One region of the Pseudomonas sp. OIL-1 genome, then DNA from elsewhere that is predicted to be linked to it. Evidence: riboswitches for the same ligand, from Rfam matches in the RefSeq annotation. Region 1 holds a riboswitch; the other holds the start of a gene.
What was found. A riboswitch is a leader RNA that binds a small molecule or an ion and turns the genes downstream of it on or off. The one in region 1 is predicted to bind cobalamin.
Positions count from the first base shown of each region.

Region 2: another riboswitch for cobalamin. It lies ahead of G3M63_RS06575 (TonB-dependent receptor domain-containing protein); the one in region 1 lies ahead of btuB (TonB-dependent vitamin B12 receptor).

Region 1 covers NZ_CP048629.1:504,062-510,209, reverse strand. Annotated here, with positions in the region: gene G3M63_RS02330 (aspartate/glutamate racemase family protein) at 1-722, opposite strand, end outside; gene puuE (allantoinase PuuE) at 888-1,817, shown strand; gene G3M63_RS02320 (bifunctional allantoicase/(S)-ureidoglycine aminohydrolase) at 1,827-2,675, shown strand; gene G3M63_RS02315 (ureidoglycolate lyase) at 2,688-3,188, shown strand; cobalamin riboswitch at 3,244-3,475, shown strand; gene btuB (TonB-dependent vitamin B12 receptor) at 3,592-5,406, shown strand; gene G3M63_RS02305 (hypothetical protein) at 5,579-6,148, shown strand, end outside.
Region 2 covers NZ_CP048629.1:1,394,500-1,400,647, forward strand. Annotated here, with positions in the region: gene ribA (GTP cyclohydrolase II) at 1-268, shown strand, start outside; gene G3M63_RS06560 (hypothetical protein) at 268-696, shown strand; gene G3M63_RS06565 (cobalamin-binding protein) at 696-1,529, shown strand; gene G3M63_RS06570 (histidine phosphatase family protein) at 1,499-2,191, opposite strand; gene G3M63_RS06575 (TonB-dependent receptor domain-containing protein) at 2,364-4,175, opposite strand; cobalamin riboswitch at 4,323-4,552, opposite strand; gene dxs (1-deoxy-D-xylulose-5-phosphate synthase) at 4,583-6,148, opposite strand, start outside.

The DNA of each region.
Region 1 (6,148 bases):
TAGCCCTCGAAGCGTCCAACGAAGGGTTTGGGCCGAGGGAAGGCGAGATCGCCGTATTTACTGGTATGCAGTCCGAGCCCCACTACGGCTTCGGCCAGTTTGATGGCAGCGGTTACGCCTTCCACTACCGGCAGGCCGACGGCCTCGGTAATCTGTGGTGTCAGATCCGCCATGCCGCCACAGCCCAGCACAATGGCGCCGATGTTGTCCTCGTGTTTGGCGCGCAGGCATTCCTCAATGATGAGCTCCAGCGCGCGGTCGGGGTTGTCCTCCAGATCCAGCACCGGAATGTCCGCCGCGCGAATGCGCCGGCAGTTATGGCTGAAGCCATAACTCTCCAGCAGGTGTTCGGCGATAATCATGGTGCGGGGCAGGGTGGTGACGATGGAAAACCGCGTGCTGATCAGACTGGCCATGTGAAAGGCCGCCTCGGCAATCCCGATAACCGGGGCGCGTGTCAGCTCCCTCGCCGCGTAGATGCCCGGGTCGCCGAAGCAGGCGATGACATAGGCATCGGTGCCTTCGCGTTCGCCCGCCAGAATCTCTTCGACGACGCCCATGACGCTGACAGCTTCATCGAAATGGCTTTCAATCGATACCGGGCCACTGTCGGGCTGGGAGGCGGTAATGCGCGTACCGGGCGAGGCGACAGCCCTTGCCGCTTCTCCGATGGTATCCGTCATGGCTTGGGTGGTGTTGGGGTTGATGACGCGGATATGCATGGCTTTGGCCTGTTTCTGGATTTGTACACAAAGTTTGAGTTTAATTGTATACAATCGATCCGGTCAAAAAGATAAAGATACGGTCTGTTTATCGGAACAAATAAGTGGCGGATGTCTGGACGCCACGATTTTTCAACAGATATAAAAGGTTACGCAGTCATGAGTATCAGCGCCCCTTATCCACGGGATCTCGTCGGCTACGGCCGGAATCCGCCGCATGCCAAATGGCCGGGTCAGGCCCGTATCGCCGTCCAGTTCGTGCTCAACTATGAAGAGGGCGGCGAAAATTGCGTGCTGCATGGCGACAGCCACTCGGAACGCTTCCTCTCGGAAATCGTCGGCGCTGAGGCCTTCCCTGCGCGACATATGAGCATGGAGTCGATCTATGAATACGGCTCGCGCGCCGGTGTGTGGCGGATTCTCAACGAGTTTGAAAAGCGCGGGCTGCCGCTGACGGTGTTCGGCGTGGCCATGGCTCTCGAGCGGCACCCGGACGTGGCGATGGCGTTCAAGGAACTGGGGCACGAGATTGCCTGTCATGGCTGGCGCTGGATTCATTACCAGGATGTACCTGAAGCCATAGAGCGCGAGCACATGCAACGCGCCATCGACATATTTGAGCGCCTGTACGGCGAAGAGCCGCAGGGCTGGTATACCGGTCGCGACAGCCCCAACACGCGCCGCCTGTTGCTGGATGAGGGCAGCTTTTTGTATGACAGTGATTACTACGGCGACGATCTGCCGTTCTGGACGCGCGACGCGGACAGTCAGGGCGAGCTGCATGATCACTTGATCGTGCCCTACACGCTGGACACCAACGACATGCGTTTTGCCGCGCCGCAGGGGTTCAACACCGGCGATCACTTCTTCAACTACCTGAAGGATGCGTTCGACGTGCTCTATGCCGAAGGCAGCGAGCAACCGAAGATGCTCTCGGTCGGGCTGCACTGCCGCGTGATTGGGCGCCCGGCACGCTTCCGCGCGTTGCAGCGTTTCCTTGATTACATCGAGGCCCACGACCGGGTCTGGGTGACACGCCGTATCGACATTGCCCGTCACTGGGCCGAACATCATCCTGCTCCAGCCGCCGTATAAGGAATCACCATGGCCCAGCGTCCGAACGAACCCAGAACCTATTTCGCCCCCACCGGTGGGCATCCGCCGCAAACGCAGCTGCTGACTGACCGCGCGGTATTTACCGAGGCCTATGCCGTCATTCCCAAGGGCGTGATGCGCGACATCGTTACCAGTCATTTACCCTTCTGGACCGGTACGCGCCTGTGGGTGTTGTCGCGGCCGTTGACCGGTTTTGCCGAGACCTTCTCGCAGTACATCATGGAAGTGCAGCCCGGTGGCGGCAGCGACAAGCCGGAAACCGACCCTCAGGCCGAGGCCGTGCTGTTCATCGTCGAAGGCGAACTGGATCTGACCCTGAACGGCGAGCTGCATAGCATGCAGCCGGGTGGCTACGCGTTCATTCCGCCCGGCAGTGACTGGACGGTGCGCAACAGTTCTGACACCACTGTGCGCTTTCACTGGATTCGCAAGGCCTATGAGAAGGTCGAAGGGATCGATGTACCGGAGGCCTTCGTCACCAATGAAAACCTGATTGATCCGCTGGTCATGCCCGACACCAACGGCTGCTGGAGCACCACGCGCTTCGTCGATACTCAGGACATGCGCCACGATATGCACGTGAATATCGTCAATTTCCTGCCTGGCGGCGTGATTCCCTTCGCCGAGACCCATGTGATGGAGCACGGCCTCTATGTACTCGAAGGCAAGGCCGTGTACCTGCTGAACAAGGATTGGGTGGAAGTGGAAGCAGGCGATTACATGTGGCTGCGCGCCTTCTGCCCGCAGGCCTGCTATGCCGGTGGCCCGGGGCCCTTCCGTTATTTGCTGTACAAGGACGTCAACCGCCACATGAAACTTCCGAACTACGGCCGCTGAGCGAGCAAGCAGATGAGCGAACAACTGTTACAGCTGACGGCTGAGCCCCTGACGCCCGAGGCCTTCGTGGCCTTTGGCGATGTGATTGATCATCGCCGCGCCGAGTTCTTCATGATCAATAGCGGGCGCACCCGCCGTTATCATGATCTGGCCAGGGTCGAAACCCTGGGCGAGGAAGCTCGAACGCTGATCAGCATCTTCATCAGCCAGCCGGTGCAGATGCCGCTGGAACTGACGTTCCTCGAACGTCACGCTCTGGGCAGTCAGGCCTTTATACCGCTGCATGGCGAGCGTTTCGTTGTGGTCGTCGCACCGTCGGGCGACGTTATTGACCCAACCCAGGTGCGCGCCTTCGTCACCGATGGCCGACAGGGCGTGAACTATCATGCCGGCACCTGGCATGCGATCCAGTCTGTGCTCGATTCAGAGGGTGAGTTCCTGGTGGTGGATCGTGGCGGCGCCGGGCACAACTGCGACGAGCATCCGCTTGCGGTACGGGTGACCCTGGCTTAACGACCTCAGGGCGAGACGCACCAGTTCGTCCTTTACATCCTGTTTCAAAACTCCTAACCTTCCGCCTGCTTCAGGTTCCTGCCAGTAATTGGTGGGTGAAACTGGGAAGCCGGTGCGTCTGCTTCAGACAATTCCGGCGCTGCCCCCGCAACGGTAAATGAGTGCCGGCCACTACGGTGTGCCAGGCGGATGATCCAGCAAGACCACTGTGCTTCGCATGGGAAGGTCGGATCATCGGAGTTATCCACTCATGAGTCCGGAGACCGGCCTGTCGCATGTCACAGTAGTGCGGCGGGCACTGCGGGTGGAGCGATTTCATCTGTGTCGAAACCGTTTGCCCCTGTCCGTCGCGGCTGCTTTTAACCAGCCATGCCGTACGGGTGAGTACGGTGACGGAGCACCGATGAAATTTGCACGCACAACCCTGGCGCTGGCCCTGACGGCCGCTGCCTGCCTGTCCCATGCCGAATCCCTTTCCCTGAATGATCAGGTCGTTACCGCAACGCGGACCGGCCAGTCCCTTGGCGCCAGTCTGGGTGCGGTTACCCGCATTGATCGCGCCGATATTGAACGTCTTCAACCAACCGATCTGCCGGATCTGCTGCGCCGTACGCCTTCGGTGAGCATCGTCAACAATGGCGGGCCGGGCAAAGCGGGCAGCATTGGTATCCGCGGTAGCGGTTCCGGGCATGTGCTGGTGCTGATCGATGGCGCGCGCATTGGCTCGGTGACGAGTGGCGATGCGGCGTTACAGAATCTGCCGGTGGAGCAGATCGAGCGCATCGAGATCGTGCGTGGCCCGCGCTCCAGTCTGTACGGCTCCGATGCCATTGGTGGGGTGATCCAGATCTTTACCCGCCGGGGCAAGGGCGGAGAGACTAGGCGCTGGATGTCGCTGACGGCGGGTAGCCGTAATCACCATGCCGGCAGCGCTGGCATATCCGGTGGGGTGGGCGATGGCTGGTACAGCCTGGGGGTTACCAGTCTGTCGACCCGGGGTATTGATGCGCGGCCGAGTCATGGCGAGCCGGATCATGACGGGTATCGCGAGCTGTCTGGCAATGTCCGCGCGGGTTACCGTTTCGATAACGGTCTGGAGCTGGAAGGCCATGTGCTGGAGTCCCATTCCAGCAATGACTACGACTCTGGCTTCAAGGCCAACTCCGATGCGGTGCTGACCATCCATGGCGTCAATGCCCGTTTTGCGCCGCTCAAGTCATGGCGCGTGTCGCTGCAGGCTGCACGCAGTGAGGACAAGAGCGACAACTTCAACGGCAGCACCTTTTTCAGTCGCTTCGATACCCGCCGTGACACGCTCGGCTGGCAGAACGATATCGATCTGGCGCCCGGTCATCTGCTCACGGTGGGCTATGACTATCTGGCCGATGAGGTCAGCAGCACCACCGAATACAGCGAGTCCCAGCGCGGTAACCACGGCTATTACGCGCAGTATCTCGGCCAACGCGGTATGCACGAATGGCAGGCGAGCCTGCGCTACGATGACAATGAACAGCACGGCGAGCACACCACCGGCAATCTCGGCTATGGCCTGACGCTGTCCGATAACCTGCGATGGGTGGCCAGCTACGGTACCGCATTCAAGGCGCCGACCTTTAACCAGCTGTACTACCCCGGCTTCGGTAATCCGGACATCAGCGAAGAAACCTCCCGCAACCTGGAAACCGGTCTGCGCGGTCAATACGATTGGGGTCAGTGGTCGGTCAATCTGTTCCGCAACGAGGTGGAAGATCTGATCGCCAGCGTAAACCTGGGCGGCGGCATCTATCTGGCGGAGAACGTCGACAAGGCGGTGATCAAGGGTATCGAGTTCGAGATGGACAGCCAGTGGCTGAACTGGGACTGGCGCACCAACCTGACCTTGCAGGACCCCGCGAACCGATCTTCCCGTCCTGGGCAGGGCGATCTGCTCGCCCGCCGCGCAGAGCAGCTGTTCAATCTGGATATTGATCGCCGCTTCGGGCGTATCGGTGTCGGTGCCAGCCTGCATGCCGAAGGCCGCCGCTGGGATAACGCTTCCAACACTACCGACCTGCACGGCTATAACACCGTCGACCTGCGTGCCACCTATTGGTTCAGCCACGCCTGGCGGCTGCAGGCGCGGGTCAGCAATCTGTTCGATAGCCAATACGAAACCGCCGCCAGCTATCAACAGCCAGGCCGGGCCGGTTATCTGACTGTGCGCTACCAACCACTTTAAAGGAGCCCCTGAATAACTACTGCGCTCGGTCATGCTGCGTTGAAATCCTCGTCAAATTGCTCATTTACAGCACGTAAACTGCGCATTCTCGTCGGATTTCGCCTTGCCTGACCTTCGCTCGCTACGTTCTTCAGAGGCTCCCCTAACCGTGAAACGAAAAGGGGAATGACCCATGTTGGCACTATCCAAACGCAGCCAGTTGGCTGTAGGTGTTGTACTCGTACTCTTGATGGCAATCAGTCGCGGCAGCCATTTCAGCGCAGTGAATCTGCCCAGTGCGTCCTGGGCGGTATTTTTCCTGGCGGGGGTGCTGTTGCGTCCGCGCTGGGCATTCCCTCTGCTGTTTCTTCAGGCGCTGTTTATGGATCTGATGTCGACTGGTTGGGCCAGCGATAGCCATTGCATGACGTTGGCGTACTGGACGCTCGTGCCGGCCTATGGCGCGCTCTGGTTTGGCGGCCGCCTGTATGCGCGCTGGCATCGTGAGCAGTTCTCCAGTCTGCTGATTCTGGTGCCCACCGTGGCCGCAAGTGCGCTGGTGTGTCAGTTGTTTTCCAGCGGTGGCTTCTACTGGCTGTCGGGTCGGCATAGCGATCAGACTGTGGCCGGCATGTTCGAGCGCATCGCCACCTACTATCCGCAATACCTGAGCACTCTGGCGCTTTACGTGGCCTTGGCGGCGCTGGTTTACGTTGCGCTGCGCCTACTCACTGGTCAGCAGGTTGCGGCCGGAGATCACCGG
Region 2 (6,148 bases), 890 kb from region 1:
CGAAGCCAACGTCCAGTTGGGGTTCGGTGCGGATCAGCGCGATTATGCCATCTGCAAGCCCATGCTGGCCCACTTGGGCATTACCAGTCTCAAGCTGCTTACCAACAATCCACGCAAGGTCAAGGCGTTGGAAAGTTTCGGTATTCCGGTGGTCGAGCGTCTGCCATTGCAGTTTGGCGAAAACCCCCACAACAGCAAATATCTCGCGACCAAGGCGGGCAAGTTGGGCCATCTGCTCGGCAAGCTTCATCAAGCCGAGGCAGACTGATGCTGGACACTCATACTCATTGGAAGGCGCTGCAGCGTAACTGGCGCATGCAGTGCGCCGCCTCATTGTTGTTGCCCATTGCCCTGGTCTGGTTGCTGGGTGATAACTGGCAGCCGGTGCTGGACAACGCCGCAGTGCCCATCTTCATAGTCGGACTGGCCAGCACATTGCTCACGGTGTGGCGCTTCCGACAATACCGGTTCGCGCTGGTCGAAGCCGATAACAATGGCGACTCCCCTGCAGCCGAACAGGCCTGGGCTCGATTGCACCATCAACAATTGCTCGGGCTGCTGAATGCGAAGCTGCCGGGCTGGATCGGGATGCTGCATTACGTTGCCGTTGGTGAAATCGTACCGCTGATTCTGCTGGTACTGGCCAGCCAGGGCGCCATGTTGCTCTATCGTCCTCCGACGGCCCGGATGCAGTGATGCGTGGCTGGCTCTTGGCTGGCTTGTTTTTCCACAGTATCTGCGTACCCGCTGCCGAGCGCGTGGTCAGTCTGGCTCCGTTTCTCACCGACATTGTCATCATGCTCGACGCAACGGAGCGGTTGGTGGGTGTGCTCGACGAAGGGCAACGCTCCGCGGAGCTCGACGCTGTACCGCGCGTGGGTGGCCATCAAAGCCTGTCGCTGGAATTGATCGTCTCGCAGAAACCTGACCTGGTGTTGGCATGGGAGTCCGGCAATCCGCCGGCTTTGCTCAGTCGTCTGGAGGGTTGGGGCATCCAGGTGCTGCGTTTCGACCCGAAGGATCTCGAGAGTATCGCCTCGGCGGTCGAGCAATTGGGAGATGTACTTCAGGTTGCCGAGCGGGCCGCTGCTGTGACTGGGCGCTACAATGCGGCGCTATCGCAACTCGCGGTGCCGGTGGGCGATGATGCGCCCCGCGTATTTATCCAGCTATGGGACGATCCGATATACACCGTCAGCGGAAACCAGCTGATTGGTGATGCGGTCAATCACTGCGGTGGGATCAATGTATTCGATGCTTTGCCAGGATTGGCTCCGCAGGTCGGCCGGGAGGGCGTGCTGGCGGCTAACCCTGATCTGATTCTGGTTCTGGCAGACGACGGCAAGGCCGTAACAGAATGGCTCGACCGTTGGCGGCGGTTTCCGCAACTCAATGCGGTGCGCCAGGACGGCTTGCATGTGCTCGACAGTGACCGCCTGGTTCGACCGACGCCAGATGTGCTGGATGGCGTTGCGCAACTTTGCGAATTGATCGCGCGTCAGCGCGAATTGTCGCGGGCCGCCAATTGAGGCGTCGCTTGCTGTGGCTCGCCGGGACAGGCTGATCCGGTATCGTTCAGGCCTTGCGCTTGAGCTTCCAGCGAGGCTTTAGCAACACCATTTCTCCAATGCAATTTGATGACATAGACACTGTCGAAGTCTTCCCGGTGCCAGCGGTCGACGGCCAGGCTTTCGTCCGCGTCCACCTCCTCCAGCAGCTCGTTCATGATTTCCGACACGTATCCCCGGGACCAGGCGGTGTAAATGGTGCTGTTGCGGTACTGCGGGTCGGTCAGCTCATCCACGATATCCCCGACGTCGTTGGCATTGAACGAGGTGTTTATCGGTAGCCCGTGGGCAATAGCAGTGGGGGCGATGGTCAGCAGTGGGCGCAGGTAGTTGAATTCCGCGTCGTCCGGTCCTTCTTCCACCCTTCTGTCGGGATTGGCGGCAAATACGTAATCAGGCGCGCCGAAGCGTTCCGGAAGTAATGCGGGCAAGGCCAGGGAACGGTTCAGGCCCTGGCAGTTCAGCTGTCCAAGCCCATCGTTAGGCTTCTCGGCATGCCGTAGAAAAACCAGCGTCTGCAAGGCCTCTTCGGGCTCAGGTGTACTGTCGAGCCCTGTGTAAACCAGCCAGGAGATGGCCAGCAAGGGAACGACGATGAGTGCGCGGGTACGGTTGTTGAACATGGAAGACTGCCGGCGACTTGGGGGTTAGCCCAAGTATCGACAGTATTTATTGCAGGAAGTTTTCAGTACTAGACAAAGGGTGATCAGCTCTGTCGGAAACGTCAGTCTTACAGGCACCTGGGGGAGCACCTGCAAGCGCCCGGCAGCTTTGCGGCTGCCGGCTGCCCTGACGCTAGATCTCCGGGGTCCAGCTCACAGCGAGTCGTGCATTCAGTCCTTCCTCTTGATACGCATAGGTTCGACCGCCGGTGCTGTAGTTCGCCACGCCGTAATCCCGTTCAAGCACATTGCTAAGCTTGGCATCCAGACGCAGGCTGGACGTAGCGCGCCAATGACCGCGCAGCTCCAGAGTGCCAAAGCCAGGCAGCCGCTGCTCGTTTTCACGATCGTTGAATCGCTCGCTATTGGCGATCACGCTGAAGCCTACGCCGAACGAGCCAAGCTGACGGTCTGCGTCCAGACTCAGCGTTCGCTTGGAGCGTCGTGGCAGTTGATTGCCGGTACTGCGCTCACGCGGGTCCAGCCAGGCAGCGGCCAACAAGGTATCCCAGCCAAACAGATGCTTGCCAAGGCTGGCTTCGAGTCCGTGGATGCGCGCTTGGCTGATGTTCTGGGCAACGAAAAATGGATCCAGAAGGATCATGTCGTCAATATCAGTGCGGTACGCCGCCACCTGCAACTCAGCGCCATCGTGCTGGCCGCGCCATTGCAACTCATAGGTCTGTGATTCTTCAGGCTGGAGCAGCGGGTTAGCGCCGAAGCTCGTGTACAGGTCGTTGAAGGTCGGTGCGCGGAAGCCTTCACCGTAGGACGCGACAAGCTGCTGGTTAGCGGTCACAGGCAGGATTACAGCGGCATTGAAAGCATTGTGGTGGCCGAACTGCTCGTTATCATCATGCCGCCAGCCGAGCTCGGTGGTGAAGCCTTCGCCCTTGAACTGATGCTGGATAAAGGCTGCATTGTTGTAGCGCTCGGTCTGCGTGAATGCGGAGTTGCTCCGCAAGCGATCTTCATACCAGTCGATGCCCAGCTGTAGCCGATGCTGATCGCCTACGCTCAACGTATTCAGCCAGCTGGCTGAGTCGCGGTAGGTGTTGTAGGTATAAGTGGCCAGGTCATAGATGCTGTCGCGTTTATCCTCGGCATGTCCGGCCTCCAGACGGGTCGTCCAGGCTTCGCTTACATCCCACTGCAGGTGCGTCGAGACCGTGCTCAGCGCGAAATCATCCTCGGGGTTTCCGAACAGATCATATTCAGTATTGCCTGTCTGTTCGGCGAGCTTGATGCCACCGCTAAGTCTGTCGCTGAAGTTGTGGTTGAGGCTGAGATTGAAAGCGCGGTTCCGGAATCCGTCGCGGTCTTCATCGCCGCCGGTGTTGTGGCGGGTGCGATCTATGCCGGCTGTTTCGCTGAGCGTGGCGCCGAGGTCGAAGGTGGTGCGCTGGTCGCCGCCGGAAAGGCCGGCACTGCGAACGAAGCTCTGATTGCTGCCGACTCCGAGTTTGAGTCGCGGACGAAGGCCGGGCTCGCCCTGGCGGGTGAATATCTGAATCACGCCGCCGATTGCATCAGATCCGTAAACGGCTGAGCGAGGGCCGCGGATCACTTCGATACGCTCGATCTGTTCGATATCGAGGAACTCGAGACTTGGCTGTCCCGCTGAAGCGCTGCTGATGCGTTGTCCGTCGACCAGCACCAGCGTCTGGGTTGCACTGGTCCCGCGTAACGATAATGTAGTCAGGCTCCCAAGCCCGCCATTGGTGGTCAGCGAAGCGCCTGGTACACGGCGTAGCAGATCAGCCACACTGGACGGCTGCAGACGTTCGATATCGGCGCGATCAAATATACTACTCGCGGCGGGGCTGCTCATTGTCGGCTGTGCCATGCGCGAGGCAGTAACTACCGTATCCGGCAAGTCGAGGCTATTGGCTGCAGTGACGGCGGACGCCAGCATGGCGGGAAAAAACAGGGCGAACTTGTTCATGTTGATCCTCAAAAGAAGCTTTTGAGGAGGGCGAGGAGCCAGTGGAGTTGCCTGTGACGGAGGGCAGCATGCACCGACCGGGTGACGCCCTCCGCGACACCTCAGCTACGAATCCATCCAGCGCGCCCACAAGGACATATCGCACCGAATAGAGTCTTCGCACAGGGCCGGTCTCCGGGCTCAGGATCGTGGGATTCTCTTGGTGAAAATCCCCAGGATAATGTCGCCTTCCCATGTACGAAACACAGTGGCGGATGACATTACCGGCAGGCAGGCCTGCGATCCTTTACCGTTGCGGGGGCAGCGTCGGGGTTGCACCGACTTCCCGTTTCACCTGGCAGTTTGAACTACCAGGCACCCAGTGCGACTGGAAGCGGAGAGGACTCTAGGCGCTTTGCCAGTAGAGGTCAAGCGTGGTTGATGACGGGGGGGAGGGAAAGCCTGTCGCGAATCGAGCGCTCGATGCCGGCTGCATCCAGCCCGCATTCGGCAAGCATTTCCGAGGGCTTGGCATGTTCGACGTAAATATCCGGCAATCCCAGATTGAGTACCGGCTGATTGATGCCATGAGCCATGAGCCATTCATTCACCGCACTGCCGGCACCACCCATCACGGCGTTTTCTTCAAGCGTGACCAGCAGCTCGTGCTGCTCGATCAGCTGATTGATCAGCTCGGTGTCCAGTGGTTTCACAAAGCGCATGTTGGCCACTGTTGCGTTGAGCGCTTCAGCAGCGACCAGCGCATTGGCATGCAGGGTGCCGAAACACAGAATGGCTACTCGCTGACCCTGACGGGTGACGATGCCCTTTCCGATGGGGAGGGGCTGAAGCATGGAATCTATGGCTACGCCTGTGCCGGTACCGCGCGGATAGCGCACGGCGGTCGGGCCGTGGTGCAGAAAGCCGGTCGTCAACATCTGCCGGGTCTCATTCTCGTCGGCTGGCGCCATGATCATCATGTTCGGCAGGCAGCGCAGGAACGACAGATCGAAGCTGCCGGCGTGGGTCGGGCCGTCTTCGCCTACCAATCCGGCACGGTCGATGGCAAACAACACGTCAAGATTCTGCACGGCGACATCGTGAACGACCTGGTCATAGGCCCGTTGCAGGAAGGTAGAGTAGATCGCGACCACTGGCTTCACACCGTCACAGGCCATGCCCGCCGCCAGGGTCACTGCATGCTGCTCAGCGATGGCGACGTCGAAATACCTGTCGGGGAAGCGCTCACTGAAAGCGACCAGATCCGAGCCTTCTTTCATAGCCGGTGTGATACCGACCAGGCGTTTATCGAGCGCAGCCATATCGCACAACCATTGACCGAATACTGCTGAGTACTTCAGCTTCGCCGGGCCGCTTGGAGGGCTGGCGGAGCGGGAGGGCTCCAGCTTGGTAATGGCATGATAGCCAATGGGATCTGCTTCGGCAGGAGAGAAGCCCTTGCCCTTCTGTGTGACCACGTGCAGTAGTTGCGGACCGGGCAACCCACGCATATTGCGCAGGGTGCTGATCAGCAGCGGCAAGTCATGACCATCGATGGGGCCGATATAGTTCCAGCCCAGCTCTTCAAACAGAGTGCCAGGTACCAGCATGCCCTTGGCATGCTCTTCGGTACGACGCGCCAGTTCCCACGCCTTTGGAATCTTGGAAAGCACTTTGCGGCTGCCTTCTCGCATATGCGAATAGGTGCGGCTGGAAAGAATCTTCGCCAGATAGTTGGACAGTCCGCCAACATTTCGCGAAATCGACATGTCATTGTCGTTCAATACCACCAGCATGTCGGCGCCGACATCGGAGGCGTGGTTCAGGGCTTCAAAGGCCATGCCGGCGGTCATCGCGCCATCGCCAATCACAGCGACCGAGCGGCGATCCAGTCCTTGCAGGCGCGATGCGATAGCCATGCCCAGAGCGGCACTGATCGAGGTACTGGAATGCCCGACACCAAAGGTGTCGTAGGGACTTTCAGCGCGCCGGGG